4 regions of the Streptomyces sp. NPDC001450 genome follow, and region 1 is predicted to be linked to each of the others. Evidence: riboswitches for the same ligand, from Rfam matches in the RefSeq annotation. Region 1 holds a riboswitch; each other region holds the start of a gene.
What was found. A riboswitch is a leader RNA that binds a small molecule or an ion and turns the genes downstream of it on or off. The one in region 1 is predicted to bind cyclic di-AMP.
Positions count from the first base shown of each region.

Region 2: it holds a riboswitch for cyclic di-AMP, as region 1 does, so the genes downstream of both, ACWC5O_RS15715 (M23 family metallopeptidase) here and ACWC5O_RS28815 (transglycosylase family protein) in region 1, are expected to answer to the same signal.
Region 3: it holds a riboswitch for cyclic di-AMP, as region 1 does, so the genes downstream of both, ACWC5O_RS02095 (hypothetical protein) here and ACWC5O_RS28815 (transglycosylase family protein) in region 1, are expected to answer to the same signal.
Region 4: it holds a riboswitch for cyclic di-AMP, as region 1 does, so the genes downstream of both, ACWC5O_RS36045 (NlpC/P60 family protein) here and ACWC5O_RS28815 (transglycosylase family protein) in region 1, are expected to answer to the same signal.

Region 1 is NZ_JBSFHY010000029.1:114,518-121,937, forward strand. Features, by position in the region: gene ACWC5O_RS28810 (transglycosylase family protein) at 1-1,019, shown strand, start outside; cyclic di-AMP (ydaO/yuaA leader) riboswitch at 1,202-1,370, shown strand; gene ACWC5O_RS28815 (transglycosylase family protein) at 1,375-2,064, shown strand; gene eno (phosphopyruvate hydratase) at 2,441-3,736, shown strand; gene ACWC5O_RS28825 (FtsB family cell division protein) at 3,874-4,350, shown strand; partial or broken gene ACWC5O_RS28830 (DUF501 domain-containing protein) at 4,379-4,780, shown strand; gene ACWC5O_RS28835 (Ppx/GppA phosphatase family protein) at 4,985-5,941, shown strand; gene ACWC5O_RS28840 (NAD(P)/FAD-dependent oxidoreductase) at 6,386-7,420, shown strand, end outside.
Region 2 is NZ_JBSFHY010000012.1:87,155-94,574, forward strand. Features, by position in the region: gene ACWC5O_RS15700 (bifunctional acetate--CoA ligase family protein/GNAT family N-acetyltransferase) at 1-1,886, opposite strand, end outside; gene ACWC5O_RS15705 (HPr family phosphocarrier protein) at 2,064-2,345, shown strand; gene ACWC5O_RS15710 (GntR family transcriptional regulator) at 2,529-3,224, opposite strand; gene ACWC5O_RS15715 (M23 family metallopeptidase) at 3,423-4,178, opposite strand; cyclic di-AMP (ydaO/yuaA leader) riboswitch at 4,191-4,355, opposite strand; gene ACWC5O_RS15720 (M16 family metallopeptidase) at 4,580-5,983, opposite strand; gene ACWC5O_RS15725 (M16 family metallopeptidase) at 5,980-7,383, opposite strand.
Region 3 is NZ_JBSFHY010000002.1:54,753-62,172, reverse strand. Features, by position in the region: gene ACWC5O_RS02125 (hypothetical protein) at 1-610, opposite strand, end outside; gene ACWC5O_RS02120 (flavodoxin family protein) at 966-1,424, opposite strand; gene ACWC5O_RS02115 (class I SAM-dependent methyltransferase) at 1,547-2,188, shown strand; gene ACWC5O_RS02110 (lipoprotein) at 2,280-2,975, shown strand; gene ACWC5O_RS02105 (GNAT family N-acetyltransferase) at 2,997-3,629, opposite strand; gene ACWC5O_RS02100 (DUF1996 domain-containing protein) at 3,749-5,719, opposite strand; cyclic di-AMP (ydaO/yuaA leader) riboswitch at 6,051-6,222, shown strand; partial or broken gene ACWC5O_RS02095 (hypothetical protein) at 6,233-7,420, shown strand, end outside.
Region 4 is NZ_JBSFHY010000043.1:4,962-12,381, forward strand. Features, by position in the region: gene ACWC5O_RS36015 (PspC domain-containing protein) at 1-84, opposite strand, end outside; gene ACWC5O_RS36020 (ATP-binding protein) at 284-1,576, shown strand; gene ACWC5O_RS36025 (LuxR C-terminal-related transcriptional regulator) at 1,573-2,304, shown strand; gene ACWC5O_RS36030 (NlpC/P60 family protein) at 2,325-3,389, opposite strand; gene ACWC5O_RS36035 (hypothetical protein) at 3,806-4,159, shown strand; gene ACWC5O_RS36040 (tellurite resistance/C4-dicarboxylate transporter family protein) at 4,163-5,131, opposite strand; gene ACWC5O_RS36045 (NlpC/P60 family protein) at 5,234-6,415, opposite strand; cyclic di-AMP (ydaO/yuaA leader) riboswitch at 6,424-6,596, opposite strand; gene pcrA (DNA helicase PcrA) at 6,860-7,420, shown strand, end outside.

The DNA.
Region 1 (7,420 bases):
GTCGCCCCCGTCAGGCTCCGGCCCTGCTCGTCGCGGCCGGCGTGACCGGCTCCGCCATCGCCATCCCGCTCCTCGGCGCGGCGAGCGCCAACGCGGCCGACGGCACCACGTGGGACAAGGTGGCCGAGTGCGAGAGCGGTGGCTCCTGGAGCGCCGACACCGGCAACGGCTACTACGGCGGCCTGCAGATATCCCAGGACGACTGGGACAAGTACGGCGGCGCGGCGTACGCCTCCAGCGCCGACCAGGCAAGCCGTTCGCAGCAGATCGCCGTCGCCGAGAAGATCCTCGCCGACCAGGGCACCACCCCCTGGGCCACCTGCGCCCTGCTCGCCGGCATGACCTCGAAGTCCGGCTCCGTGGACGTCGACACGGGCGTCTCGGGCTCCGACTCGGGCTCGGCGTACTCCGGTGACTCCTCCAAGTCCTCGGACTCGTCCAACTCGGACGGCGATTCCGATTCCGGGAAGAATTCCGACTCATCCGACCTGCCGGATTCGTCCGCCTCGTCGCCCTCGTCCGACTCCTCCTCGGATGCGAAGAGCAAGCCGTCCCCGAGCGCCGACAAGGACGCCGACTCCAAGGACTCCGGCAAGAGCACGGACACTCCCAAGTCCGACAAATCCGCATCGCCCGACTCCGGGGACGTCCAGGGGGGCGAGTCCGTCACCACGGATCCCGCAACGGAAGACTCGGACAATTCGTGGCAGACCAGCGGCTCTTGGAGCCTGGTCGACACCGGCGCCCTCGGTAGTGGCGGACGTCACCGCGGTGCCAGTGCGGACGAAAGCGCGACAAACGGTCAGAACGACACCCCGCCGGGTCGCCACGCCGGCCGTGACGCGGACACCTACACCGTCCGTGAGGGCGACACCCTGGCCTCCATCGCCGACTCCCTTGACCTCGAGGGCGGATGGCGCGCGCTCTACGCCAAGAACGAGAAGGCCGTCGGTGCCGACCCGAACCACATCAGTGCCGGTCAGACCCTGAAAGTCGGTGCCGAAAAGGGCGATAAGTAGCGAGAGTTGACGCCCCACTTAACGCCTAATGTCCGTTTTGGCGAAAGTGTGGGATGAGTCTCAGAAGCCCTGATCGTCTTTGAAATTCCGCCGATCGCCTGTCTACGGTCAAGGCCGCTCGTCACCACGAGCCCCGGCATCCGCAACGCCGAGTCCTGCCAGCGGCCGCCCGGGAACAGTCGTCGCGTCATGCGCCGTAGGCAGGAGCGGGGGACCCAAGGTAAGCGCCGGGACCGGCAGTTGATGCCGGCACCGGCTTGGGGTGAAGCCGCGTCCCGTAAGGGCCGCGGCCGGGCAACTCAACCGGCCCGAACCCGACAGCTCACCTCGCAGGCGTCGGTGAGGGGATCGATCCATGCTGTTCTCCGGCAAGGGCAAGCACCGTCGTCCGTTCAAGGCCACCCGTGTCATCGCGCTCGCCGGTGTCACCGGCGCCGCCATCGCCGCCCCGCTGATGGCGGCCGGCAACGCCTCCGCCGCCACCGCCTCCGAGTGGGACGCGGTCGCCCGGTGCGAGTCCGGCGGCAACTGGTCGATCAACACGGGCAACGGCTACTACGGCGGCCTGCAGTTCTCCGCCTCCACCTGGGCCGCCTACGGCGGCACGGCCTACGCCGCCCGCGCCGACCTGGCCACCAAGCAGCAGCAGATCACCGTCGCCGAGAAGGTCCTCGCCTCCCAGGGCAAGGGCGCCTGGCCGGTCTGCGGCACGGGCCTGTCGAGCACCCCGTACAGCGGCACCGCGGCGGCCCCGTCGAGCAGCGGCTCCTCGAAGACCGCCATGACCACCACCCGCGCCGCCGAGCAGCAGGCCGCCTCCCGCTCCGCCGAGCGCCCGGCCGCGAGCAAGACCGTCACCACCCCGACCGGCAAGAAGGTCAAGAAGGGTGACGGCGAGTACAAGGTCGTCAAGGGTGACACCCTCAGCACGATCGCCGAGAAGCACAAGGTCAAGGGCGGCTGGAAGAAGCTGTTCGAGCTGAACAAGGACATCGTCGAGGACGCGAACCTCATCTACCCGGGCCAGCAGCTGCACCTGAAGTGACACCTGGCTCCCATCGGAACCACAGCGCTCTCACAAGGCCTGCCCCCACACTGAGGGCCTCGTGAGGGTCTTCCCCCCCCCGTCCCCCACGGGCTCCCCGCCCCGGCGCGTGTTCCCCCGTACGCGCCGGGGCGGGGTTGTTTGTGTCGCCACCTTGCTCTCCGCCCCGTTTCCCCTCTGTCTCCCCGCCTGTTCCCCACTCTTCGACCGGCCTCATCCACCAGCCCCTTTGTTCCGAGCGTGAACAATAGGTACGGTCTCCCTGTCCCTCGCTGTCCACGGGTCGGTCGGTCGGTGGCCGACGCCCCCGGGACGGTTAGGCTCTAGGCGCAAGGCACACAAGCCCCGCACAACCAGCGTCACATCCACGAAGGAGATGCTCGTGCCGTCCATCGACGTCGTCGTAGCCCGGGAAATCCTGGACTCCCGAGGCAACCCCACGGTCGAGGTCGAGGTCGGCCTCGACGACGGCAGCACGGGTCGTGCCGCCGTCCCGTCCGGCGCCTCCACCGGCGCCTTCGAGGCCATCGAGCTGCGCGACGGTGACCCGAACCGCTACCAGGGCAAGGGTGTCGAGAAGGCCGTCCTCGCCGTCATCGAGCAGATCGGCCCGGAGCTGGTCGGCTACGACGCCACCGAGCAGCGCCTGATCGACCAGGCCATGTTCGACCTGGACGCCACCGACAACAAGGGCTCCCTCGGCGCCAACGCCATCCTCGGCGTCTCCCTCGCCGTCGCCCACGCCGCCTCCGAGGCCAGCGACCTCCCGCTCTTCCGCTACCTGGGCGGCCCGAACGCGCACCTGCTGCCGGTGCCGATGATGAACATCCTGAACGGCGGCTCGCACGCCGACTCCAACGTGGACATCCAGGAGTTCATGATCGCCCCGATCGGCGCGGAGTCCTTCTCCGAGGCCCTGCGCTGGGGCACCGAGGTCTACCACACGCTGAAGAAGGTCCTGAAGAGCAAGGGCCTGTCCACCGGCCTCGGCGACGAGGGCGGCTTCGCCCCGAACCTCGGCTCCAACCGTGAGGCGCTCGACCTCATCCTGGAGGCCGTCAAGCAGGCCGGCTACATCCCCGGCGAGCAGATCGCGCTCGCGCTCGACGTCGCCGCGTCCGAGTTCTACAAGGACGGCAAGTACGAGTTCGAGGGCAAGTCCCGCTCGGCCGCCGAGATGACGGAGTACTACGAGGAGCTCGTGGCGGCCTACCCGCTCGTCTCCATCGAGGACCCGCTGTTCGAGGACGACTGGGCCGGCTGGAAGGTCATCACCGACAAGCTCGGCGACAAGGTCCAGCTGGTCGGCGACGACCTGTTCGTCACCAACCCGGAGCGCCTGGCCCGCGGCATCGAGGAGGGCACCGCCAACGCCCTGCTCGTGAAGGTGAACCAGATCGGTTCGCTGACCGAGACCCTGGACGCCGTCGAGCTGGCCCAGCGCAACGGCTTCAAGTGCATGATGTCCCACCGCTCCGGCGAGACCGAGGACGTCACCATCGCCGACCTGGCCGTCGCCACCAACTGCGGCCAGATCAAGACCGGCGCCCCGGCCCGCTCCGAGCGCGTCGCCAAGTACAACCAGCTGCTGCGCATCGAGGAGATCCTCGACGACGCCGCGGTGTACGCCGGCCGCAGCGCGTTCCCGCGGTTTCGCACTGCGAACCAGTAGGCACAGCAAGGGCGGCCTGGAGATCTCCAAGGGCTGACCCATCTCGGGCTAAGCCTTAGCCAGTCGTACGTACGTCCCCGTACCCGGTCCCGTACCGTGTGCGGGGACGTACGCACGTGTGAAGGGGAGGCGGGGACATGGCCGTGAAGGACCGGGACCGGTTCTCCACCGCGACCAGGCTCAAGCTGCTGGGCGAGCAGACGGCGGCCCGCGTCTACCGTTCCCAGACCAAGCGGCAGGCCCGCCGCTCCCGCCTCACCGGCCGCGCCGCACTGCTGGCGCTCGTGCTCTGCTCGCTGATCGTCGCGCTCGCCTATCCGATGCGGCAGTACGTCTCCCAGCGCGCCGAGATCGCCGACCAGCAGCGGCAGCAGGAGCAGGCCCGCAAGCGCGTGGAACAGCTGCGCGACCTCAAGGCGCGCTGGCAGGACGACGCCTATGCCGAGCAGCAGATCCGGCGCCGGCTGCACTATGTGATGCCCGGGGAGACCGGATACGTCGTGATCGACCCGGGCGCGGCCAAGCAGTCCCGCGCCGACCTCAGGGCCGCCCACCGGCCCTGGTACGCGAACGTCTGGGACGGGGTCGACAAGTCCGACGCCTCCGACCAGTGAACCGACAGAAAGACAGCTGAAGACAGTCATGGAAACGCCTCCGCCGCCCACTCCGCGTACCGAGCCGACCGACGCGGACGTCGAGGCCTTCAAGCAGCAGCTCGGGCGTCCGCCGCGCGGGCTGAGGGCGATCGCGCACCGGTGCCCGTGCGGACAGCCGGACGTCGTGGAGACCGCTCCGCGGCTGCCGGACGGCACTCCCTTCCCGACGACGTACTACCTGACGTGCCCGCGCGCCGCCTCGGCGATCGGCACGCTGGAGGCGGACGGCGTCATGAAGGAGATGACGGAGCGGCTGCAGAACGACCCCGAGCTGGCCGCCGCGTACCGGGCCGCGCACGAGGACTACATCCGGCGCCGGGACGAGATCGAGGTCCTGGAGGGCTTCCCGAGCGCGGGCGGCATGCCGGACCGGGTGAAGTGCCTGCACGTCCTCGTGGCCCACTCGCTGGCTGCCGGCCCGGGCGTGAACCCGCTCGGCGACGAGGCGATCGCCATGCTGCCGGAGTGGTGGCGCAAGGGGCCGTGCGTGCAGCCGCTCAAGGCGCCCGATCCCGCGGACGAGCACCCGGGCGTGGACGGCGTGGTCCTCGACCTCACCGAGGACCGCCGCGGCTCCTTCGCCCACCGGCCTCTGGTCGCCGAGAGGTTCACCCGCGTCGCCGCCGTCGACTGCGGTACGAACTCCATCCGGCTGCTCGTCGCCGACGTCAATCCGGCCACCGGCGAGCTGCTGGAGCTGGACCGGCGCATGACGATCGTGCGGCTCGGCCAGGACGTGGACCGCACCGGCCGGCTGGCGCCCGAGGCGCTGGAGCGGACCTTCGCGGCCTGCCGTGAGTACGCGGACGTCATCCGCGAACTCGGCGCCGCCAAGGTGCGGTTCGTCGCCACCTCCGCCTCCCGGGACGCCGAGAACCGGGACGACTTCGTGCGCGGTGTCGTGGACATCCTCGGTGTCGAGCCCGAGGTCATCAGCGGTGACCAGGAGGCCGAGTTCTCCTTCACGGGTGCCACGAAGGAACTGAAGGGCCGCGAGGACCTCACCAAGCCCTACCTGGTGGTGGACATCGGCGGCGGCTCCACCGAGTTCGTCGTGGGCGACGACCACGTACGGGCCGCGCGGTCCGTGAACGTCGGCTGCGTGCGGATGACCGAACGGCACCTGGTGCACGACGGCAAGGTGAGCGACCCGCCCACCGCGGAGCAGATCGCCGCGATGCGGGCCGACATCGAGGCCGCGCTGGACCTGGCCGAGGAGACGGTCCCGCTGCGCGAGACGCACACCCTGGTCGGCCTGGCCGGCTCGGTCACCACCGTGTCCGCGATCGCCCAGGACCTGCCCGAGTACGACTCCGCGCGCATCCACCACTCCCGCGTCTCCCGCGACCGCGTCCGCGAGATCACCGAGTGGCTGCTGCGCTCCACGCACGCCGAGCGCGCGGCGATCGCGTCCATGCACCCGGGCCGGGTCGACGTCATCGGCGCCGGAGCCCTCGTGCTGCTCGCGATCATGGAGCGGATCGGGGCCGAGGAGGCCGTCGTCAGCGAGCACGACATCCTCGACGGCATCGCGTGGTCGGTGGCTTAGCTCTCTTTTGTTACTGGGTAGTAGCCATCGGCTGAGCAGGTCGGATAACGTCTGAGCGGGACCGAGGGGCCCCCAGGGGGCCCTCGGTGACGGCCGGCCGGAAAACTTCGTGAAGTTCTTCACAAGGAATTCCGCCTCATGGAACCGTGAAAAGGGGCCGGTTGGCCCTTCCGGGGGCTGCCAGGCCGTTTGAACATGTTCAGACGGTGAGTGCAGAAGGGGCTCGGAAGGGGGTGCTCCGGTGGTGTTGCGAGGCGCTCACAATCACCCCGGATGCCCAGAGAGGCAGCTCACGCGGCCTTGACAACGGGTCAGACCGCCCAGGGGTTCCCCCTCGGCGCCATGACCTGCGTCACGCGGGCCGCGGAGTTTAGCACAGGGCCTGTCGGAGCTTGTGAAGGGGCGCACGAGCACCCCTCCTGGGCCGGGTGGATACTCGATGGCATGAGCACCACGGAGCGTCCCAGGATCCTCGTAGTAGGCGGTGGGTACGTAGGCCTGTACGCAGCTCGGCGCATCCTCAAGAAGATGCGCTACGGCGAGGCGACCGTCACGGTCGTCGACCCCCGGTCGTACATGACCTACCAGCCCTTCCTCCCCGAAGCCGCCGCCGGCAACATCTCCCCTCGGCACGTCGTCGTCCCGCTGCGACGCGTGCTGCCGAAGGCGGAGGTCCTCACCGGCCGGGTCACCACCATCGACCAGGACCGCAAGGTCGCCACGATCGCCCCGCTGGTGGGCGAGGCGTACGAGCTGCCTTTCGACTACCTCGTCATCGCGATGGGCGCGGTCTCCCGCACCTTCCCGATCCCCGGCCTCGCCGAGCAGGGCATCGGCATGAAGGGCATCGAGGAGTCCATCGGCCTGCGCAACCACGTCCTCGAGCAGCTGGACAAGGCCGACTCCACGACCGACGAGGAGATCCGCCGCAAGGCGCTCACCTTCGTCTTCATCGGCGGTGGCTTCGCGGGTGCGGAGACCATCGGCGAGGTCGAGGACATGGCCCGGGACGCGGCCAAGTACTACAAGAACGTCTCCCGCGAGGACATGCGCTTCGTCCTCGTCGACGCCGCGGACAAGATCCTTCCCGAGGTCGGCCCCAAGCTCGGCCAGTACGGCAAGGAGCACCTGGAGAGCCGGGGCGTGGAGATCTACCTCTCCACCTCCATGGACTCCTGCGTCGACGGCCACGTGGTGCTGAAGAACGGCCTCGAGGTCGACTCCAACACCATCGTCTGGACCGCCGGCGTCAAGCCGAACCCGGCCCTCGCCCGCTTCGGCCTGCCCCTCGGCCCCCGCGGTCACGTCGACTGCGAGCCGACCCTCCAGGTCAAGGGCACGGACTACATCTGGGCCGCCGGTGACAACGCACAGGTCCCGGACCTCGTCGGCCGCAAGGCGGGCAACGAGAACGCCTGGTGCCCGCCGAACGCCCAGCACGCGCTGCGCCAGGCCAGGGTCCTCGGCGACAACGTGATC
Region 2 (7,420 bases), on a different contig from region 1:
GCGAGGGCCTGTGGTGACGTACTGGCCGCGGCCGACAACGCCTCCGCAAGCCCCCCGAGCTCCACGTGCACCACCAGCACCGGCTTTCCCGGAACGGCAGCCGCAGCCGACCGAAGCGCCTCCGCCAGCTCCGCGTCGCCGGGCGTCCCCTCCCCGATCGCCGGGATCGCCGTGACGACGACGGCGTCGCACGTCTCATCCGCCAGCGCCCGCGACAACGCCCGATGGAAGTCCTCCGCCGTCGCCCCGGTGGTCAGGTCCAGCGGAGGCGACGGCCGCAGCCCCTCCGCAAGACACCGGTCGTACGTCAGCACCCCCAGCGACTCGGAGTTCCCGAGGATCGCCACGCGCGGCCCCATGGGCAGCGGCTGCCGGGCGAGCAGCAGCCCCGCGTCGACCAGTTCGGTGATCGTGTCGACCCGGATCACCCCGGCCTGCCGCAGCAGCGCGGAGACGGTCGCATGCGGCAGCCGTGTCGCCCGTACCGCGTGCCCCTGCGGCGCGGAGCCGACCCCCTGCACCACGACCAGCGGCTTCGCCGCCGCCGTGCGCCGGGCGAGGCGGGTGAACTTGCGCGGGTTCCCGATGGACTCCAGGTACATCAGGACGACGTCGGTCTCCGGGTCGTCGTACCAGTACTGGAGGACGTCGTTGCCGGAGACGTCGGCCCGGTTCCCGGCGGACACGAAGGTGGACACCCCGGTGACCCCGGTGACGCCTCCTCCGCGCCGGTGCAGCCGGGACAGCAGCGCGATGCCGATGGCCCCGGACTGCGCGAACAGCCCGATGCGGCCCGGGCGGGGCATCTCGGGGGCGAGCGAGGCGTTCAGCAGGACGTCCGGCGCGGTGTTGATGACACCGAAGGCGTTCGGGCCGATGATCCGCATGCCATAGGCACGCGCGAGCTGGACCAGGGCCCGCTGCCGCTCGCGCCCCTCGGGCCCGCTCTCGGCGTACCCGGCGGACAGCACGACCAGTCCCTGCACCCCGTGCTCGCCGCACTCGGAGACCACCGCGGGTACGTACTCGGCCGGTACGGCGACGACGACGAGGTCCACCGGGCCCTCGATGTCCCGCACCGAGCGGTACGCGGGCACCCCGTCGACCTCGTTGAGGTCCTCGGGGAAGGCCTTGTTCACGGCGTACAGACGGCCGGGATGGCCGGCGTCCCGGATGTTGTCGAGGACGCTTCGGCCCACCCCGCCGGGCGCGCGGCCGACGCCGACGACCGCGACGGGGCCGGGTGCCAGCAGCCGCCGTACCGAGCGGGCCTCGGCGCGCTGCTCCCGCGCGCGCTGGACCGCGAGGGAGCGGTCGGTGGGTTCGAGGTCGAACTCCAGGCGTACGACGCCGTCCTCGAAGCTGCGCTTCTGCGTGTACCCGGCGTCCGTGAACACCTTGATCATCTTGGTGTTGGCGGGCAGCACCTCGGCGGCGAAGCGGCGGATGCCGCGCTCGCGGGCGACGGCCGCGATGTGTTCCAGAAGGGCGGAGGCGACCCCGCGGCCCTGGTGGGCGTCCTGCACCAGGAAGGCGACCTCGGCCTCGTCGGCGGGCGCGGAGGCGGGCAGACCGTCGGCGCCAATGCGGTCATAGCGTACGGTGGCGATGAACTCGCCGCCGATCGTGGCGGCAAGTCCCACCCTGTCCACAAAGTCGTGGTGCGTGAAGCGGTGGACGTCCTTGGCGGAGAGTCGTGGGTACGGCGCGAAGAAGCGGTAGTACTTCGACTCGTCCGAGACCTGCTCGTAGAAGCTGACCAGGCGGTCGGCGTCATCAACGGTGATGGGCCGGATGCGCGCGGTACCCCCGTCGCGCAGCACCACGTCCGCCTCCCAGTGGGCGGGGTACTCGTGCCGGTCGTGCCGGTCCGCCGGGCTCTGCATGGGCCCCAGAGTAAGGCTCGCGTACGACAACGGCGCGAGGCAGTCTGTGGGGGACGGAAGTCGGACCGAGGCCGCGGTCCGACGGCACACCGGAGCGGGACGCAGAACCGCTCCGGGCACGCTTCGCGATATGGGAAACTGGTCTAGACAACCCTGAACACTGAAGGGCAGCAACACATGGCTGAGCGCCGCGTCAACGTCGGCTGGGCCGAGGGCCTCCACGCCCGCCCCGCTTCCATCTTCGTCCGGGCCGCCACGGCCGCAGGTGTCCCGGTGACGATCGCCAAGGCTGACGGCAACCCCGTCAACGCGGCCTCCATGCTGGCTGTCCTGGGCCTGGGCGCCCAGGGCGGCGAGGAGATCGTCCTCGCCTCCGACGCCGAGGGCGCGGACATCGCCCTGGACCGACTGGCCAAGCTGGTCTCCGAGGGCCTGGAAGAACTCCCCGAGACCGTCTGAGGTGTGCCAGGAAGCCGCGTCACCCTTTCCGGGTGGCGCGGCTTCCGCGTTTTTCGCGCCCAGTCCGAGGAATTCGACGCAGGCACACCGAAGGCCCGCGACCGGGAATTCACGGCACGCCGAGAAAAGGGCAGCGGAAATACCCGCCCACCGAATATCTCCCCTTTGTATACGGCGCCCGTGTTAATGCCGCAGACTCGACATGTTTACGGCATGTTGCGAGTTCCTCACACGTTCGGAACGGTCCCCGCCCGAGGTGAACCGCAACCGGTGCCCGCCCGTCGCCCGCTCGGTGTGCATGGCCGTGATCGCCCGCGCGCGCTCGCTGTCGCCGCGTGCCACCGCGTCCACGATCGCGCCGTGCTCCGCCCAGGAGTCCACCGGGCTCAGCGGCGCCTCCACCGTGTACATCCAGGCGATCTTGTGCCGCAGCTGGGTCAGCATCGAGCTCAGCGAGGGGCTCCCCGAGGCCTGCGCCAGCGTCTCGTGGAACCAGCCGCCCAGCGAGCGCAGATCCTCGCTGTTGCCCCGCCTGGCCCGCTCCTGGCCCAGCCTGACCAGACCCCGCAGCACCTTCAGATGGGCCTCGGTGCGCCGCTGGGCGGCCCGGGAGGCACCGAGCGGCTCCAGGAGCGTGCGCATCTCCAGCAGGTCGGCGGCCTCCTGCTCGGTCGGCTCGGCCACGCACGCGCCCGCGTGCCGCCGGGTCACCACGAAGCCCTCCGCCTCCAGGGTGCGCAGGGCCTCGCGGACGGGGACGCGCGAGACTCCGTAGCGGCGGGCGAGGACTTCCTCGGTGAGGCGGCCGCCGCGCTCGTAGACACCCGCGACGATGTCGTCCCGGATCGCCGTGCACACCGAGTGCGCCGGAATACGCATGACCGACCTCCGCCTTAATCCCCGTGAAACGTCGACGATGGACGCGTGTTCCGTGACTCTATTGCAATGAGCCGGAATTTCCGACGGCAGGCTGGAATCCATGGATATTTTTTGGACAGCGGATGCGACAGGCACCGCGAAAAACGGCGAAAGCCCCGGCTCGCGAGCCGGGGCTTCGGGATGGCGTGCGCCGGAGCGTCAGACGTTCACGCCGTGCTGGCGGAGGTAGGCGATCGGGTCGACGTCCGAGCCGTACTCGGGGGTCGTACGGGCCTCGAAGTGCAGATGCGGTCCGGTGACGTTGCCGGTCGCGCCGGACAGGCCGATCTGCTGGCCCGGGAGGACCTTCTGGCCCACGACGACGCCGATGGACGACAGATGGCCGTACTGGGTGTACATGCCGTCGGCCATCCGGATCACGATCTGGTTGCCGTACGCGCCGCCCCAGCCGGTGGAGACGACCGTGCCGGAGCCGACCGCGTGGACGGACGTCCCGCTGGCCGCGTGGAAGTCGATGCCGGTGTGGGAACCGGAGGACCACAGGGAGCTGCTGGCCTTGTAGCCGGTGGAGACGTACGAGTGCGCGATCGGGGCGACGAAGGCGTTCAGGCGCTTGCGCTCGGCCTCGCGGGCGGCGCGGGCCTGGGCCTCGCGCTCCTTCTTCGCCTCCTCGGCGGCCACCTTGGCCGCGGCCTCCTCGGCCGCCTTCTGCCGGGCGGCCACCTGCTGGGCCTCGGCCTGCGCGTCGATCTGCTCGGCGACCGTGTCGCTGACGGTGATGACCGGGGTGAGGCCGGTCTCCTCGACGGGGTTCTCCGCGGCGAGCGCCGGGGTGGCCGCGAGGGTGCCGATGACACCGGTGGTGGTGAGGGCCGCGAGACCGGCCGCCTGAGCGGTGGTGCGCTTGACCCGGCCGGGCTTGCGGTGCTTCCCGGTGGCGCAGATGAACGCCATGAAGTGGTTGGTCCTTTCCTTCCCTCTCGCCTACCGGGTTAGCTGACGGGTTCGGAGCAGGAAGGTCTCCTACGGGCCCCCTCGCTCACGCGCGGGCGTCCGATTCACCCCAGGGGACTACGGTGGGTCCCCGGCTCCCCTGGCTCGCGCCGTACGGGGACTCGGCGATGGCTGTCCGGTGCCGCGGGCGCGGCGCACTGCCTGACGGACAGCCCGGAAGACGCTATGCGGCCCGACTTTCGATCCCCAAACGGATCCGGGCTTTTGTAGCGCATCCCACAGGCCAGACAGGCAACCTCTGCCCCAATTCGGACATCTGGGGAAGGGCTCCGCACAGCAAGGGGCCCTGACGACCCGTCGGGTCGTCAGGGCCCCCACGCGCGCGAGGCGCCGTAAGGCCGCTACTCGGCTGCCACGACGGTGACTTCGCCGATGCCGAGCGCCTCGACCGGCGCCTTGATCTCGGCCGCGTCACCGACGAGGACGGTCACGAGGCGGTCCACCGGGAAGGCGTTGATGACCGCCGCGGTGGCCTCCACGGTGCCGGTGCCGGCGAGCTGCTGATACAGCGTCGCCTGGAAGTCGTCGGGCAGGTGCTGCTCGACCTGGTCCGCCAGCGTGCTCGCGACGGCCGCCGCGGTCTCGTACTTCAGCGGCGCCACACCGACCAGGTTCTGCACGGCGACGTCCCGCTCGGCGTCGGTCAGGCCCTCCGCCGCGAGCGTGCGCAGCACCCTCCACAGGTCCTGCAGCGCGGGACCTGTGTTCGGGGTGTCCACGGAGCCGCTGATGGCGAGCATCGCGGCGCCCGTAGCCCCTCCGGGGGAAGAGGGGGCCGCGGAGCGCAGGACCTGCCCGAAGGAGCGCACGCCGTAGGTGTAGCCCTTCTCCTCGCGCAGGACGCGGTCCAGGCGGGAGGTGAGGGTGCCACCGAGGCAGTAGGTGCCGAGCACCTGGGCGGGCCACACGCGGTCGTGCCGGTCGGGTCCGATCCGGCCGATGAGCAGCTGGGTCTGGACGGCGCCCGGCCGGTCGACGATGACCACCCGGCCGGTGTCGTCGGCGGTCACCGGCGGCACGGGCCGCGGCGCGCCCGCGGTGCCGGTCCAGGCGCCCAGGGTGTCGGCGAGCAGGTCGTCCAGGTCGGTGCCGGTGAGGTCGCCGACCACGACCACGGTGGCCGTGGCGGGCCGCACATGACGGTCGTAGAAGGCGCGTACGGCCGCCGCGTCGATCTTCTCGACCGTCTCCTCGGTGCCCTGGCGCGGCCGCGACATGCGCGAGGTCGCCGGGAACAGCTCCTTCGAGAGTTCCTTGGCGGCGCGGCGGGCGGGGTTGGCCAGCTCGTGCGGGATCTCGTCCAGACGGTTGCGGACCAGCCGCTCGACCTCGCTCTCGTCGAAGGCCGGCGCGCGCAGGGCGTCGGCGAGCAGGCCGAGGCCCTTGGCCAGGCGGGAGGCCGGGACCTCCAGGCTGAGGCGGACGCCGGGGTGGTCGGCGTGCGAGTCGAGCGTGGCGCCGGCCCGCTCCAGCTCGGCGGCGAACTCCTCGGCGGAGTGCTTGTCGGTGCCCTCCGAGAAGGCCCGCGCCATGATCGTGGCGACGCCCTCCAGAGCGGGCGTCTCGGCGTCCAGGGGCGCGTCCAGCAGCACCTCGACGGCGACGACCTGCTGGCCGGGGCGGTGGCAGCGCAGCACGGTCAGGCCGTTGTCCAGCGTGCCGCGCTCGGGGGCCGGGAACGCCCAGGGCCTGGCCTCGCCCGGCTGCGGCTGGGGGTGGAAGTCCATCGTGGCGAGCTCGGTCACTTGGCCGTCTCCTCGTTGTCGCTCTGGTCGGCGCCCGCCTCTACGGTGGCTTCCTGCTCCGGGTCTTCGGGGACGTCGGCGTCCTGGACGGTCTCCGGGTGCTTGGGCTCGTAGACGAGGACCGCGCGGTTGTCGGGGCGCAGGCAGGCCTTGGCGACCTCCTGGACCTCCTCGGGGGTCACCTGGAGAACGCGCTGGACGGCGGTGAGGGCGAGCTGCGGGTCGCCGAACAGGACGGCGAACCGGCACAGTTCGTCGGCGCGCCCGGCGACCGTGCCGAGCCGGTCCAGCCACTCGCGCTCCAACTGGGCCTGGGCGCGCTCCATCTCCTCGGCCGTGGGGCCCTCCTCGGCGAACCGGGCCAGCTCCTCGTCGATCGCGGACTCGATCACCGGCACCTCGACGTCACCGGAGGTCTTCACGTCCAGCCAGCCGAGCGAGGGCGCACCGGCCAGGCGCAGCAGGCCGAAGCCGGCCGCGACGGCCGTACGGTCGCGGCGCACGAGCCGGTTGTACAGGCGGGAGGACTCGCCGCCGCCGAGGACGGTCAGGGCGAGGTCGGCCGCGTCCGCCCGGCGGGTCCCGTCCTGCGGGAGCCGGTAGGCGGCCATCAGGGCGCGCGCCGGGACCTCCTCCTCGACGACCTCGCGCAGCTGCTCGCCGATGATCTCGGGCAGGGAGCCGTCGCGGGGCTCGGGCTTGCCGTCGTGGGAGGGGATGGACCCGAAGTACTTCTCGATCCAGGCGAGGGTCTGCACGGGGTCGATGTCGCCGACCACGGAGAGCACCGCGTTGTTGGGCGCGTAGTAGGTGCGGAAGAACTGGCGCGCGTCCTCCAGGGTGGCCGCGTCCAGGTCCGCCATCGAGCCGATCGGCGTGTGGTGGTAGGGGTGGCCCTCCGGGTAGGCGAGGGCGGTCAGCTTCTCGAAGGCGGTGCCGTAGGGCACGTTGTCGTAGCGCTGGCGGCGTTCGTTCTTGACGACGTCCCGCTGGTTCTCCATGGACTCGTCGTCCAGGGCGGCGAGCAGGGAGCCCATACGATCGGCCTCCAGCCAGAGGGCGAGCTCCAGCTGGTGGGTGGGCATGGTCTCGAAGTAGTTGGTGCGCTCGAAGCTGGTGGTGCCGTTCAGGGAGCCGCCGGCGCCCTGCACCAGCTCGAAGTGGCCGTTGCCCTTGACCTGTGCTGAGCCCTGGAACATCAGGTGCTCGAAAAGGTGAGCCAGGCCGGTACGTCCCTTGACTTCGTGGCGGGAGCCGACGTCGTACCAGAGGCACACCGCCGCCACCGGGGTCAGGTGGTCCTCGGAGAGCACCACGCGCAGACCGTTGGCCAGGCGGTGCTCGGTCGCTGTCAGGCCCCCGGAGCCTGCCTCGGCCGTGGTCGTGTGACCCATGGGCATGTACGTCCCTTCGCGAGCGGAGGCGGTCGTCGAAACC
Region 3 (7,420 bases), on a different contig from region 1:
GGCCGCGGCCGGCGGCGAGTGCCCGGCCGGTCCCGTCGTGCTCCGGGTCCTCGTCGAGCAGGGCGCGGATGGCGGGGAGTTCGGCCATCAGGGGCGCGAGTCCGGACAGGGAGCGCTGGGCTCCCTGGTCCCTGAGCAGGGCACGCAGGGCCCGTACGGCCTCCAGGTCGTGGTCGGCGGTGACCGCGGCCATCAGCATGCGCATGCCCGGGTCGCGCTCGAACTCGGGGTGGTCGAACAGCACGGCGGCGATCCGCAGGCGCAGGGAGGTGACGGCCACCAGCGCGGCCAGGCTCTCCCGGCCCAGCACCTCACCGGCCACGCCGAGCACATGCCCCATGCCCTTCGGTGCCGTGATCGCAAAGCCGCCGAGGCCCTCCTTGTTCGTCAGGGCCCGCAGCAGCGCCCACTGGGCGGCGAGAGCGGTACGGGGACGGCGGCGCGCGGAGGCGGTCAGGGCCGGCGCGAACAGCGCGGTGCTGGTGCGTGTGGACACCTCGCGGATGCCCTCGGCGACGTCCACGACGTCCCGTGCGCACCGGCGCAGCAATTCCTTGGTGTCCTGCTCGTCCTGGGCGGTCCGTCCGCGTATGTGGCCGTCCGCTCCCATACGACGCTCCCTCGGCTCGACGACGTTCGACGGTGTGCGACCGCGCCCCGGGGACGCGGTCCGCCTCCTCATCGTCGGCCAGCGGCACCGCGCCCGCACCTTCGTCCATCCAGGCAGAGGATGTGCGCCGGGTCCGAGATCGCCGTGCGCGCCTGGGCCGGGGCCGGACGCGGCTCCCGCACAAGCGCCGCACATGACCCCCTCCACTGGCCCGCTCCTGCGCGCGGGAGGTGCGGGCGTGACCACGTCCGCCCGACACCCGAACGGTCTACGGGCCCCGCCCCCCGGCACGGTCCCGGTCGGCCTTCCGGTGCACAGCCGTCACCTGCTCACGCCCGTCGTCGGCACCTCACCGTCAGGCCTCGGCCATGAGCCCGGCCGCGACCGTGGCGCCCAGCTCCCAGCAGGCCTGCACGTCGGCCTTGCCGGGTTCGCCGGTGACGGTCACCGCGTCGGTGGCACGGCGCCAGCCGAGGCCGGTGGTGAGGGCCTCGATGGCGCGCACGGCGCCCGTGACGTCGCTGCCGCCGTGGACGTAGTAGCCGAAGGGCCGGCCCCGGGTCTCGTCCAGGCAGGGGTAGTAGACCTGGTCGAAGAAGTGCTTGAGGGCGCCGGACATGTAGCCGAGGTTCGCCGGGGTGCCGAGGAGGTAGCCGTCGGCCTCCAGGACGTCGGAGGCGGTGGCGGACAGGGCGGCCCGCCGTACGACGCGGACACCCTCGATCTCCGGTGTGGTCGCGCCGGAGACGACGGCCTCGAACATGGCCTGGCAGTTGGGCGAGGGGGTGTGATGCACGATCAGCAAGGTAGGCACGTTCCGAACCCTGCACCGCGGGCGCCGCAGTCCGCAAACGGCACCCGGCGCGCGACATTGTGGGCCCCGGCACGGGAGTGCGACGATGCCGGGCACCTGGACGGGACACGGGAGGAGCTGTCTTGGGCGAGGACGAACAGCGGGCACCGGCCGCGGTGGTGTTCGACGCGCTGGGTCTCGACTACGAGAAGGCGTTCGCGTCGTCCGACGCGCACCGGGCCTCGCTGCGATGGCTGCTGGACCGGCTGGATCCCGGCAGCCGGGTGCTGGACGTGGGCAGCGGGACGGGACGGCCGACCGCGCAGACCCTCGCCGAGGCGGGGCACAGCGTGCTGGGCGTCGATGTCTCCCCGGTGATGGTCGACATCGCCGCCCGGCAGGTGCCCGGGGCCGAGTTCCGGCTGGCCGACATTCGTGAACTGCCGCTCGCCGAGGGCTCGTTCGACGCGGTGTGCGGGTACTTCTCGCTGCTGCAGATGTCCCGTGCCGAGCAGTCGGCCGTCGTGCGCCGGATGGCACGTGCGCTGCGGCCCGGCGGGCTCGCGGTGCTGGCCACCGTGCCCCTCGACGTGGAGGCCGTCGAGGCGGTGTTCATGGGACAGCCGGTGCGAGTGACGAGCTTCGACGCCGGGGACTTCGCGCAGCTGGCGACCGGGGCGGGCCTGACGGTCCTGTCCGAGGAGCACGCCACGTTCTCCCCGGCCCATCCCGACGCCGTACCCGAGCCGCATCTGTTCCTGCACTGCCGGCGGGACGGGGACTGAGCCCTCCCCTCCTCCTGGCCCCCGCTATTGCGTACGGCGATGTCGGTGCCCTCGGTTACAGTGGCCGCGCCGAACAGGAGGGGAGACGACGGTGCAGGTCAGGGTGGGGTCCGTGCGAGGCCGGGTGGTCCAGGCGGTGGTGCTGGCGGCGGTACTGGGAGGTTGCTCGCAGTCGCCGGACGGGGCGGCGAAGGCGTCGGGGAGCCCGTCGGCCGCCGGGAGTGCGGGGGCGAAGAGCGCGGTCGCGGCGCGCGGCGGCACCATCGGTGCCGCGGGGTCGGCCTGCGAACTGCCCGTCAGCTTCGACATCGCCAAGAGCTGGAAGCCCAAGGGGATCGACGCCGGGAAGGAGCTGTCGAAGGCATCGAAGGGGTCGGACGGCGACCTGAGCGGAGCCCTGGCCGACGCCTTCCTCCGGCAGGGCCCGGTCACCACCGCCTGTGAGATCGACGCCAAGCCCGCCGGCAAGATCGGCTTCCTGCGGGTGTGGACCGGCGAGCCGGGCGACGCCGACGCGCGTACGGTCCTGCGGCAGTTCGTGGCCGCCGAGGACAACACCAGCAAGGCGAAGTACGGCTCCTTCAGGACGGCCACCGGCCTGTCCGGTGTCGAGGTGGAGTACCTCTACACGAGCAAGCTCCTGGAGGAGACGAAGAAGGAGAGCGCCCTGGCGGTCTCGACGCCCCACGGCCCTGTCGTGCTGCACCTCGGCGGGATGGACACCGAGGAGCACAACGCGATGCTGCCCGCGTACGAACTCGCCAAGCAGACCCTGCGCGTCCTCTGACGGACGCCGTCGGACGGGTGCTCAGTCCGGGGCCGTGGCCCGGCCCAGATACGTGAGCGGGCCGGGGTCCGCAACCGGGATCTCGTGGAAGCCGAGCCGGTCGTAGAACGCGCGGGCGGCCGTGTTGGCGGTGACCATGCCGAGGTGGACGGCCGGAACGCCCTGTGCGCGCAGGGCGTTCAGCAGCGTGTGCATCAACCGGCGTCCGTGTCCGCGCCCTTGCCAGAGCGGCAGCAGGTCGATGTGCAGATGGGCGGGGTAGGCGGCGAGTTCGGGTACGAGCATGCGTTCCGGGCGGTGCAGAAGGCCGAGCATCTCCTCGGTGGGCGTGCGGGGCGGCGCGGTGGGTTCCGGGTAGCGGTCGGCCAGCAGGGGGATCCAGGTCCGCCGGAAGTCCCTGACGAACCGCTCGGTGTCCGCCGTACCGAGGACGTACCCCACCGCCTCGCCTTCGCCGTCGTCCAGGACGAAGGCCAGGTCCGGGTCGAGGTGGCAGTAGGGCTCGGCGAAGATCGACGGCATCAGGCGCAGGTCCGGATAGAGGGCGCGGGAGTCGCCGCCGTTGTGCGCGGTGCGAACGCAGATGTCGGCGACCGCGTCACGGTCGGCGGGGCGGTAGGGGCGGATCGCGGGGCGGGTGTCCGTGGGTGGCATGCGGACATCTTCATGCGCTTGGGAGCGCTCCCACAAGCGGCTGGCCGGCTCCGGACAACGAAGCGGCGGCCGCACCGCTGGAGGGTGGGGCCGCCGCTTCGCTGTTCCGTGACGTGCGGTCAGTACCGCAGGCGCTTGGCCCGGATCAGCATGACGAGGCCGGACAGGGCGAGCAGCGTGCCGATGGCGGCGGGCCACAGGTGCGCGCCGGTCTCGGCGAGACCGCCCTGGACCGCCTGGGGTTCGGACTGGGCGGCAGGGGGCTGCGCCTGTGCGGCCGGGGACTGGGCGGCCTGACTGCCGGCCGGGGTCTGGGTGGCCTTACCGACCTCGCCTGCGCCCGAGTCGGACGGTGCGGTCGACGCGGCCTTGTCAGCCTTGCCGGCCCTGGCGGGAGCGCTCTGCCCGGTCTGGCCGTCCTGCTTGCCGGACTGGCTGTCGTGCTTGGCGGGCTTGTCGTGCTTGGTGGTGTTCGCCGGCGAGGTCGTCTTGTAGGTCCGGGGCTCCTGCGTCGAGTCGGAGGAGGCCGGGGCGGGCTCGGCCGGGGCGCTCGTGCCGGGGTCGGCCGTGGCGCCGCCGTTGCCGGGGGCCTCCGTCGCACCGTTGTCGTCGCCCGGGCTCGGGGCCGTGGTGGCACCGGAGTCGTCACCGCCGCGAGGTCCGCAGGTCCGGCCGGAGTTGATGCAGTCGACCATCTCGCGCATCAGGTCCTCGTCGAAGACGTTGATGAAGTCGCCGTGGTCGGTGACCGGCTTGTGCAGTTGCTCGGGGAAGGAGTCCACCGCGAAGAGCGGCACCGTCCGCCCGCCGTCGTTCAGGCTCGGCGCGGCGACGTCGTAGACGATGCGCTGGACCAGCTGCGGGATCGCCCGGAAGCCCTCGGGGCAGGCGCCGTCGGGGCCGGCGAAGGCCACGTGGGTGCGGTGGTTGGCGCTGTCGATGTTGCGGCCGTCCCAGCAGCTCTGGAAGTGGAAGGTGCGCACCACGTCGCTGCCGGACGGACACAGCGGGTACTTGTCCTTCAGCTGCCGGTCCTCGAAACCGGTGCAGCTCCACGAGGCGTTCGCGTTGGCGGGGCCGTTGACGAAGGCCTTCGCGTCGCCGGTGATGATGCGCAGCAGGCGCGGCATCTCGGTGACCTTGCCGCGCGGGTTGCCCACGAAGGTCAGTGTCACCTGCTTGGCCGTGACGATCTGGCCCGCGTTGCCCTCGGTACCACCGCCCGGGGCACCGGCGTCCCGTTCCTGCTTGCCGTTCTGCAGCCGCAGCACCGGCCAGTAGTACGTGGACTTGTCGCCCTGGTCCACGCAGCTGGTCTCGGCGCTGGCCAGGTCCTCGTCGCTGGCGAAGGCGTTGTTGGACTGGTTGCCGATGTAGTCGTGGAAGTGGTGGGCGCCGTTGGAGACGCCGGGCGCGACGATCACGTTGTCGGAGTTGAACAGGCCGCCTGCGTTGACACCGCACTCGGAGGTGAAGGTGCCGCGCGAGGCGTCGGCCTGCTGGGGCGGGTTCGGCACGTTCGGCTGTACGGAGGTGATGTCCGCGTAGTCGGAGGCGACGGGGCCGTTGCCGCCCTGGCCGGCGCCGTTCTGGCCCTGGCCGGAACCCTGTTGGGCTCCGTCGCTCGGGGTGGCGCTGCTCTGGCCGGCGTCGCCCGTGTCGCCGCCCGCGCCGTCCTGGCCGGGGCGCAGGGTGCAGGCGGCCAGGGATTCCAGTCCTTCCGGCCGGTCCCCCACCTGGTCGATGGCGACGGCGATCCGCTCGATCGTGGCCGACCGCTTCTCCTTCAGCGGGTTCATGATGGGGTCGTCCGCGGCCGAAGGGTCCTGGCGGACGGACTCGGCCGACGCCTGGAGCTGCTGGTACGCGGCCGCGATCTGCTGGTCCAGCTGGGCGAGTTCGCGGTCGACGGCCTCGCGGGCGCCGTCCGGCACCGTCGTCAGCCGGCTGCCGACGTCCGGACAGTCGATCGTGGCCATGCCCGCGGAGCGGACCTGCCCCGTCGCGTCGGGGCCGCTGTCCCCGCCCCATGTGCCCTCGGAGGCCGAGGCGTAGACATTCGCCGCGACGAGCCCGCCTCCGCCCAGCATCAGGGCGACCGCTGCGAAGGTCGCGCGTCGTGCACGGGTCGGGCGTCTGCGCGTGTTGCGTCCCACGGAAGTACCTCTGAGTCTGTCGAGCGGCTCGGCATGGAAATCCCCCGCCCCATACGGATCCGGGCGCCCGAGTGTTCAGGCGTCCCGAGAATTCATCAGAATCTCATAGGCACCGCGCCACCCAGGGGGTGCCTCGTCTCGAACGGCAAGACGAACATCACATATCCGTATCGGACATTGCGCACTTCAACCTTCACACGGGCCACACAAATTGGCTAGGTTGACGACCAGGCCGCACGGCTCCCCCGGCGAACCGCGCCGGGCCGCGTGGCCCCCGCCGAATCCGGTGCACCGTGGAGTGCGGCCGGAGCCGGGGACCCGACCGACTTCGGGGTGAATCGGCCAACGCCCTTGCAGGCGACGGCCGTAGGGCACGCCTTCCGGAACCCACCGCCCGAACCCGACAGCCGGCTCGGTAGGCGGAGCACGGAAGGAGTGCGTCCCTTCATGGCGACGGACAGCCGCGACGAGGTCCGGCAGCGGATCAACTCCCTCTACGACCGGGCCGAGGACGAGACGGGGAACTTCAACGCGACACGGGCCATGGCGGGGGCGACGCGGACTCGTGGTGTTCCGCTGGCCAAGCGGCCGAACCGGCGCTCGGACCCGGCCCTCGACGAGGTGGCCAAGCAGTGGTTCGAAGGGGCGCGGGCCAAGCTCGGCCCGTCCGTACCCGCGGTACTGCCGGCGGACCGGATGCCCGGCCGGCGGGCCGCCCCGGCCCTCCCCGGGGACCGAGGCGACGGCGATCGCCCCGCTCGCGACCGGGAGACACCGGGACGAGGCCTGCCGGAGTTGCCCGCCGGCCCCTCGGGGAGGACGGGTGCCCGTGCGTTGCCGGAGCTGCCGAGCGGGGCCGCCACCGAGCTGACCGCTCGGCCCGTCCCCGAACTGACGAGCCGTGCCCTTCCTGAACTGACCAGCCGGGTCATGGAAGTAGCGGCCGACCGCACCGCTCCGGAGCTCCCCGGCCGAGCCGCGGCCGAGCCGCCGAGCCGGGCCATGCTGGAACCGGCGGGCCGCACCTCGGCGCAGACGACCGCCCTCCCTCTCCCCGCTCTGCCCGCCCCCCCGACGCCCCCGCAGCAGGAGTCCCGGGCACTACCTGCCCCCGGCACCGAGTCCCGGCGACCCGCCCCGGCGGTGTCCAAGGCGGAGAACCGGCGGAAACTCGCCGCGGCACGGGACCTGTTGTCCCGCGGCATCGCCCTGCGCGCCGCGGCTGCCCAGCCCACTCCCGCGCCGGACGCCCTGGGCACCGCAGCGGGTCAGGCACCGCAGCCGGCCGAGGACCAGTGGCGCGCACCGCAGTGGGCGGCACCTGGCGTGTTCCCGGCGCAGGAAGCGGCCACCGCGCTCGGCGTCACCGCGCTTCCTGCCGCCACCGAGCCCTTCAACCGCCCGACCGCGACAGCGCCCCTGACCGACACCGGCTCCTTCGCCGCGCCCTTGCCCTCGGCCCTCCCGACCGACACCGGCTCCTTCGCCGCACCGCTCACCGTCGACACCGGGTCCTTCGCCGTTCCTCTCCCGACCGACACCGGCTCGTTCGCCGCACCTCCGACTGCAGCCCTCCCGACCGATACCGGCTCGTTCGCCGCACCGCTCACCGTCGACACCGGGTCCTTCGCCGTT
Region 4 (7,420 bases), on a different contig from region 1:
GGCATCCGTCGGTCCGGTGCCCGGGGCCGGGCGCGGGCCGGGGCCGGGTCCCGGACCCGTCGCGGCGTGCTCGTGATCCGTCATGCGTCCATGGTGACGGCCCGGCCGCCGCGACGGCAGTCGGGATGACCCTGGGCGAACCCTGAGATCGGCCCTGAAAGACGGCGGGGAGACGTTCGACGCCCGGCCGGCGGGCCGATTCGAACGGCCGACTCGAAGATCAGGGGAGCCTAGGGGGTCGACCCTGATGCTCCGGGCCCGCGCCCATGTGACCATCGATGGCATGCCGGAAGCCGCAGCCCTCCCCCTCGACGACCCGCGGCCGCCGCGCAAGCTCTACCGCAGCAGCGACGGACGCTGGCTCGGCGGAGTGGCGCGGGGCCTCGCCGGGCACCTCGGGCTGCCCGTGATCTGGGTGCGACTCGCCTTCGTCGGCCTGTTCATGGCGAACGGGCTCGGAGCGCTGCTGTACGCCGCGTTCTGGTTCTTCGTGCCGCTCGGCGTCGGCGGCGTCGGCGACCAGAAGCCGCAGCCGCCGGTGGGCACCGCGACCTCGCCGGACGGCCGCCGCAGACTGCTGGCCCGCAAGCCGGACAAGGGCCAGATCGTCGCCCTGCTCCTCATGGTCATCGTGTCCATGGTCTTCGTGGGCAGCATCAACCTGACCAGTGCGGCCAAGGCGTATCTGCTGCCCGCCGTCCTGGTCGCGGCCGGTGTCGCCCTCGTCTGGCGCCAGGCGGACAACGCCCGCCGCGCCCGCTGGGTCGAGGTCGGCAGCCGCCGCCGCACCCTCACGCTGCTGCGCGCGGGCGCCGGCGTCCTGCTGGTCACCGCCGGCGTCTCCGCCATCTTCGTCATGCAGGGCTCGGCCGCCCACCTCGGCGCGGTCCTCCAGGCCGCGCTCGTCGTCCTCGTCGGCATCACGCTGCTCGCCGGCCCCTACCTGGTCCGCATGACCCAGGACCTGTCCGAGGAACGCCTGATGCGCATCCGCGCCCAGGAGCGCGCCGAGGTCGCCGCCCACGTCCACGACTCCGTGCTGCACACCCTCACCCTGATCCAGCGCAACGCCGACAACGCGGGCGAGGTCCGCCGCCTGGCCCGCGCCCAGGAGCGGGACCTGCGCACCTGGCTGTACAAGCCGGAGGGCACAGGCAAGGACGAGGCCGACGAGCCGGACACGGTCGCCGAGGCGGTGCGGCGCAACGCGGCCGAAGTAGAGGACAAGCACGGCGTGCCCATCGAGGTGGTCGTGGTCGGTGACTGCCCACTGGACGAGAGGACCGGCGCGCAGATGCAGGCCGCGCGCGAGGCGATGGTCAACGCCGCCAAGTACGGTGGCGAGGGCGGTGCCGTGCAGGTCTATGCCGAAGTCGAGGGGAGGACGGTCTTCGTGTCCGTCCGCGACCGCGGCCCGGGCTTCGACCTCGACTCGATACCCGCCGACCGCATGGGCGTTAGAGAATCGATCATCGGCCGCATGGAGCGCAACGGCGGCACGGCCCGGTTGCGGGCGGTGCCGGGCGGCGGCACGGAGGTCGAGCTGGAGATGGAGAGGGCGGAGAAGACGTCATGAGCGACGCGACCGAGGCGAACGGTACGGCGGGAGCGGCGGAGCCGGCCGGGTCCGGCCCCGCCGGGAAGCGGCATGTGCGCGTGGTGCTCGTCGACGACCACCGCATGTTCCGCACCGGGGTGCAGGCCGAGATCGGGCAGACCGCCGAGACCGGCGTGGAGGTGGTCGGCGAGGCCGCGGACGTCGACCAGGCGGTCACGGTCATCACCGCGACGCGGCCCGAGGTGGTCCTCCTCGACGTCCATCTGCCGGGCGGCGGCGGGGTCGAAGTGCTGCGCCGGTGCGCCGGGTTGATGGCGGACGCCGAGCAGCCGGTGCGCTTCCTCGCGCTGTCCGTGTCGGACGCGGCGGACGACGTGATCGGCGTGATTCGCGGCGGCGCCCGCGGCTATGTCACCAAGACCATCACCGGCACCGACCTGATCGACTCGATCTTCCGGGTCCAGGAGGGCGACGCCGTCTTCTCCCCGCGCCTGGCCGGGTTCGTCCTGGACGCCTTCGCCTCCACCGACGCCCCGCCGGTCGACGAGGACCTGGACCGCCTCACCCAGCGCGAGCGGGAGGTGCTGCGCCTGATCGCCCGGGGCTACGCCTACAAGGAGATCGCCAAGCAGTTGTTCATCTCGGTGAAGACGGTGGAGTCCCATGTCTCGGCGGTCCTGCGCAAGCTCCAGCTGTCCAACCGCCACGAGCTGACCCGTTGGGCCACGGCGCGACGGCTGGTCTGACTGCTGCCGGGCAGCCGCCCTCACGCCACCCGCGTCGCCCCCGCGAACGGCATCTGGTCGATGGGGGCCACCCGGACCGGTGCCGAGGGGTTCGGGGCGTGGACCATCTGGCCGTTGCCGATGTAGATGCCCACATGGCTGATGCCGGAGTAGAAGAACACCAGGTCGCCGGGCTGGAGTTCCGAGCGGGAGACCCGTCGGCCCGCGTTGATCTGGGTGTAGGTGGTGCGGGGCAGGGAGACGCCGGCGGAGCGGTAGGCGGCCTGGACCAGGCCCGAGCAGTCGAAGGCGTCCGGGCCGGTCGCGCCCCACACATAGGGGCTGCCGAGCTTCTGGTAGGCGTAGGCGACGGCCGCCGCCGCGCGGGAGCCGGGGGCGGCGGGGGATCCGGCCGGCTCCAGGGTCGGCCGGGCGTCCGAGGCCGAGCGTGAGGCGTGCCCCGGCGCGGTGCCGTCGCCGGTGACCTGCGCGCGCTGCGCCGGAGTGAGCCGGGCCAGCAGGTCGCGCGCCTCCGCCAGCTTCCCGGTGATGGTCTTCTTCTGCCGCTTCAGCTCCGCCTGCCGCGACCGCAGCGCCTTCAGCTCGATCCGGGCGGCGCCGCGCAACTGCTCGGCCTCCCGCAGCTGTTCGCGTACCCGCGCCACGGCCCCGGCCTGCCGGTCGCCGGCCCGCTCCGCGAACGCGGCCCCGTCCAGGTACCGGTCGGGGTCGCTGGACAGGGCGAGCTGCCAGGCGGGGTCGATCCCGCCCTCGCGGTACTGCGCCGCCGCGAACGAACCCAACGCGTTCCGGGAATCGTTGAGCTTGTCCTGCTTCCGGGCGGTCTCGTCCCGCAGCGAGTTCAGCCGCCGCTGGGTCGTGTCCGCCTTCTCCTTCGCACCGTTGTACTTCTCGGTGGCGGTCTCCGCCTCCTGGTACAGCTTGTCCACCTTGGCCTTCACCTGCGTCGGTGTCAGCTGCGGCTCGGCGTTGCCGGTTCCGTCGAAGGCCGTCGCGGTGGCCGCGCCCGCCAGGGCGAGAGTGACGGCCGTGCGGGCCGTGTTTCCGCCGAGCGAGCGCTGTCGGGGCTTGCGGTGCGCTGCCACCTGGACCGTCACGTCCTTCCGTAGGACTCCTGCGACCGGACGAGTGGTGCGTCCGGCGGCGGCCCGCACAGGGGAAGCGGGCCGCCGCCGGACCTTTCTCGGCGGTGGTGCCCGACTGCCGCCCCTGGCCCGGGCGGCGGTGGGGAGCCGGTCACCTGGGGGAGGACGCTAAACCCGGTGTGACGGGTTGGTAACGTGGAGTGCGTAACTGGCTTCGAGCGATCGAGATGTGACCGCATGTGACCGGGTTGCCGGTCTGGAGTCGTCGCCTTCACGTAGCGTAGTGACCGATGCGCGGAATGCTGGACACGCGGGAGTCATGTGGTGCTATGGCGCGCATATATGCAAGATCCGCGGATGCTCCCGGCGGGCCCGGTGACAGGAGCCTGTCGGACCCCTGACTAGGCTCCAGGCTCATGGACGTACTCATCCATCTCTTCGTCGGCCTGCACATCATCGGCATCGCCGCGCTGCTCGGCGGATTCCTCACCCAGATGAAGGCGATGGGCCAGGGCACGGCCCGCTTCGTCCCCGGGATGCTGCACGGCGCGTTCACCATGCTGGTCACCGGTGTGGCCCTGGTCGGCCTCAACCAGGCCGAAGGCCACCACGTCAACACCGTCAAGATCGGCGTGAAGCTGGCCCTGCTGATCGTCATCCTCGGGCTGGTCTACGTGAAGCGTGACGAGGAGAAGGTGGACAAGAGCCTCTTCGGGCTGGTCGGCCTGCTGACCATGGCGAACATCTTCATCGCCGTGCTGTGGACGTGACGCTCAGCGCCGTCCGCTGATCCCGGCGCGGGCCGCGAGAACCGCGCCCGCCGCGCCCGTGAGCCACGCCGCCACCGCCACCCACACCAGGACCCGCCCCGGTCCCCTCGGCCACGCGATGCCCACGGCCGCCGCCACCGACAGCATGGCCGCCCCGGTCATCCCCATGGGGAACACCGTCGCCCAGCGCCGCATGTCGTAGCGCGGCCGCGGCCGGGCCACCTCGGCGACGAGCAGGACCACGTAGCAGGCCAGATCCAGGAAGAGCAGCGCCACCGTCACGTTCCGCAGTACGCCCCGGTCGTCGTCGTTCCACAGGTACAGCCGCGCACTGTCGGCGGAGAGCAGTCTCGCCCCGGCCAGCGCCGAGATGGCGAGCGCCCCGCCCGCGATCCAGTGGTCCCCGGCCCCCTCGAGGACCTGCCGCGGATCGAAGCGCAGCAGGGCGAGGCCGTAGAGCACCAGGCCCAGCCAGAACAGCACCAGCGCGGCGTGGGCGAGCCATGCCGTCGTCTCGGCCGCGGCCAGCGTGGCCGCCAGTACCGCAAGCCCCTGTGTGGCCACACAGCACAGGAACACCGCTCCCGGCATGTGTCGCTCCCAGTGCTGTACGACCAGGTACAGCAGCACCGGCCAGAGCGCCACGGCCAGAACCAGCGACGCCTCGGCCAGGGTCTGCCGGCCGAGCGCCGAGAACCGGGTGCCGAGCACGGCCGTGGCGGCGACGGCGGTGAGCGCGCCCGGGCTGTGTGCCTCGGCCACCCAGCGCTCCCGCTGCGCCACCAGCCGTGCGAGGAAGTCGGCGGCCAGCGCCGCCCAGGCGACGCAGGCCAGCCACAGGAAGACGCGGGACACCGTCTCGGTGCCCGTCAGATGCAGGCCCAACGACACGATGCCGGTCGCCATGACGGCGGCTCCCGCCGCCGGCGGACGCCCCGCCCACCACGCACGCAGAGCCGAGATGCCGGGCATGCGCCCGATGCTAGGCAGCCGCGCGCGCGGGGCGCGGAGGCCACGCGCGCGCGGCGTTCGAAAGCTCGAAAAGAGGACGGTCGGGCCGGACGAAGGGGATGGTCAGGCGGGTCGGACCACGCTGTGGATGATCGATTCGCCGCCGTAGTAGATCGACTCCTCGCGGACGTACGCGCCGGGCTTGGGAGCGTGGATCATCATGCCGTTGCCTATGTAGATGCCGACGTGGCTGATGTCGTCGTAGAAGAAGATCAGGTCGCCGGGCTTCGCGTCGGCGAGGGAGACCGTGGTTCCCACGTTCACCTGGTCGTAGGTGGTGCGCGGGAGCGAGACGTCGGCGGCCTTCCAGGCGGCCTGGGTGAGGCCGGAGCAGTCGTACGAGTCGGGTCCGGTGGCGCCCCACACGTACGGCTTTCCGATCTGGGCACGGGCGAAGGCGATCGCCTTCTCGGCCTTGGTGGCGTACGTTCCGGAGGACGTCGACGACCCGCCGGACGAGCCGCCGGACGTCGACGAGCCGCCGGAGGTGGACGAGCCGCTCGTCTGCTGTGCCTGCTCCTGCGCCTTGGCCTGTGCCGCCTGCTGCTTCGCCAGCTCCGCGGCCTTGCGTGCGGCCTCCTCCTGCTTCTGCCGCTCGATCGCCGCCAGCCGGGCCTTCTCCTCGGCCGTCAGCTGGGACAGCAGCTTGCGCGCGGCGGCGAGCTTCTTCTGGACGGTGGCCTTGGCGGTCTGCAGTTCGTTCTGCGACTCGGACAGCGTCTGGAGGCTCTTGGCCGCCTCCTGCCGCTTCTTCATGGTCGCGGCCTGCTCGGTGACGTAGTCGTCGACGGCGCTCTTCTGGCGCGAGGTCAGCCGGTTCATCAGCTGGCTCTCGTCGAAGTAGTCCTGGGGACTGTCCGCGAGCAGGAAGGTGGCGGTGTCGGGCGTGGCGGCCCCGGTCCGGTACTGGGCGGCGGCGAACGAGCCCAGCTCCCCGCGGGCCTTGTTCAGCCGGGCGGTCCGCCGGGCGACCTCGTCGCGCAGGGAGTCGATGTGGGTGCGCTGCTTGCCGGTCTGCTCCTTGGCGGCGTTGTACTTCTCGGTCGCCGACTCCGCCTGGCGGTAGAGGTCGTCGACCTTCTTCTCGACCTCCTCCAGGCTCGGCTTTCCATCGGTCGAGGGAGCGGCGTCGGCCGTCTGGGACAGCACGGCCACGGAGGTGAGAGCGGCGGTGGCGGCGAGGGCTGGGGTGCGGAAACCTGCTCCGAGTGTGCCCGCGGGGCGCGGCTTGCGGTGCGACGCCAAGGGAGGCGACTCCTTCCATGTGCCGCCTACCGGGTTAGCTGTCGGGTTCGGGCGGGTGGTCGGAAGGTTTGCCCTACGGCCCTCGTCCCGGGCGGGACGTGTGCCGATTCACCCCAAGGTTCGGTGGGTCCCCGGCTCCGGTCACCGTGCGGGGGTGCGCCGGACTCGGCGGAGGCCGCGCGGATCGGCGACGTTCGCCGGAAGGGGGCGCGCGGCCCGCCCCGCAACCTAGCCAACTGGTGTGTCTCGTGTGAAGGTTGGTGCACGATATGTCCGATACATTTTCGTGACCTCGGCGTGGGATCGCTCCCGTGTCACGGGGTGATTCCGCTGTGTGAGGGGCTGTTCGGCCCTCCCGGGCACGAAGGACCGGCTCCCCGTGAACCGGCCATGTTCCCGGGACGGCGGCCGGTTGTCGGTGCGGCGCCCTAGACTCGGAGAGCGATGAGCAGCCTCTTTGACGACAGCTTCCTGGCGGACCTCCAAGCCCCTCGCGGGCGCGAGGAGGAGCCCCCGCCGCCGCCCGAGGACGATCACGCTCCGGAGCCGCTTCCGGACGATCTGTTCGGTGGGAAGTTCGACGTGCCGCCGGACCGGGACGCGTACTACCGCGACGGCGCCCCCCGCCCCGCGATCGACGCGGCAGCCCTCCTGGAGGGGCTGAACGAGAACCAGCGCGCCGCGGTGGTGCACGCCGGCTCCCCGCTGCTCATCGTCGCCGGCGCCGGCTCCGGCAAGACCCGTGTGCTCACCCACCGCATCGCCCACCTGCTCGCCGAACGGAACGTGCACCCGGGCCAGATCCTCGCGATCACCTTCACCAACAAGGCCGCGGGCGAGATGAAGGAGCGCGTCGAGCAGCTCGTCGGCCCGCGCGCGAACGCGATGTGGGTCATGACCTTCCACAGCGCGTGCGTGCGGATCCTCCGGCGCGAGTCGAAGAAGCTCGGCTTCACGTCGAGCTTCTCCATCTACGACGCCGCCGACAGCAAGCGCCTGATGGCC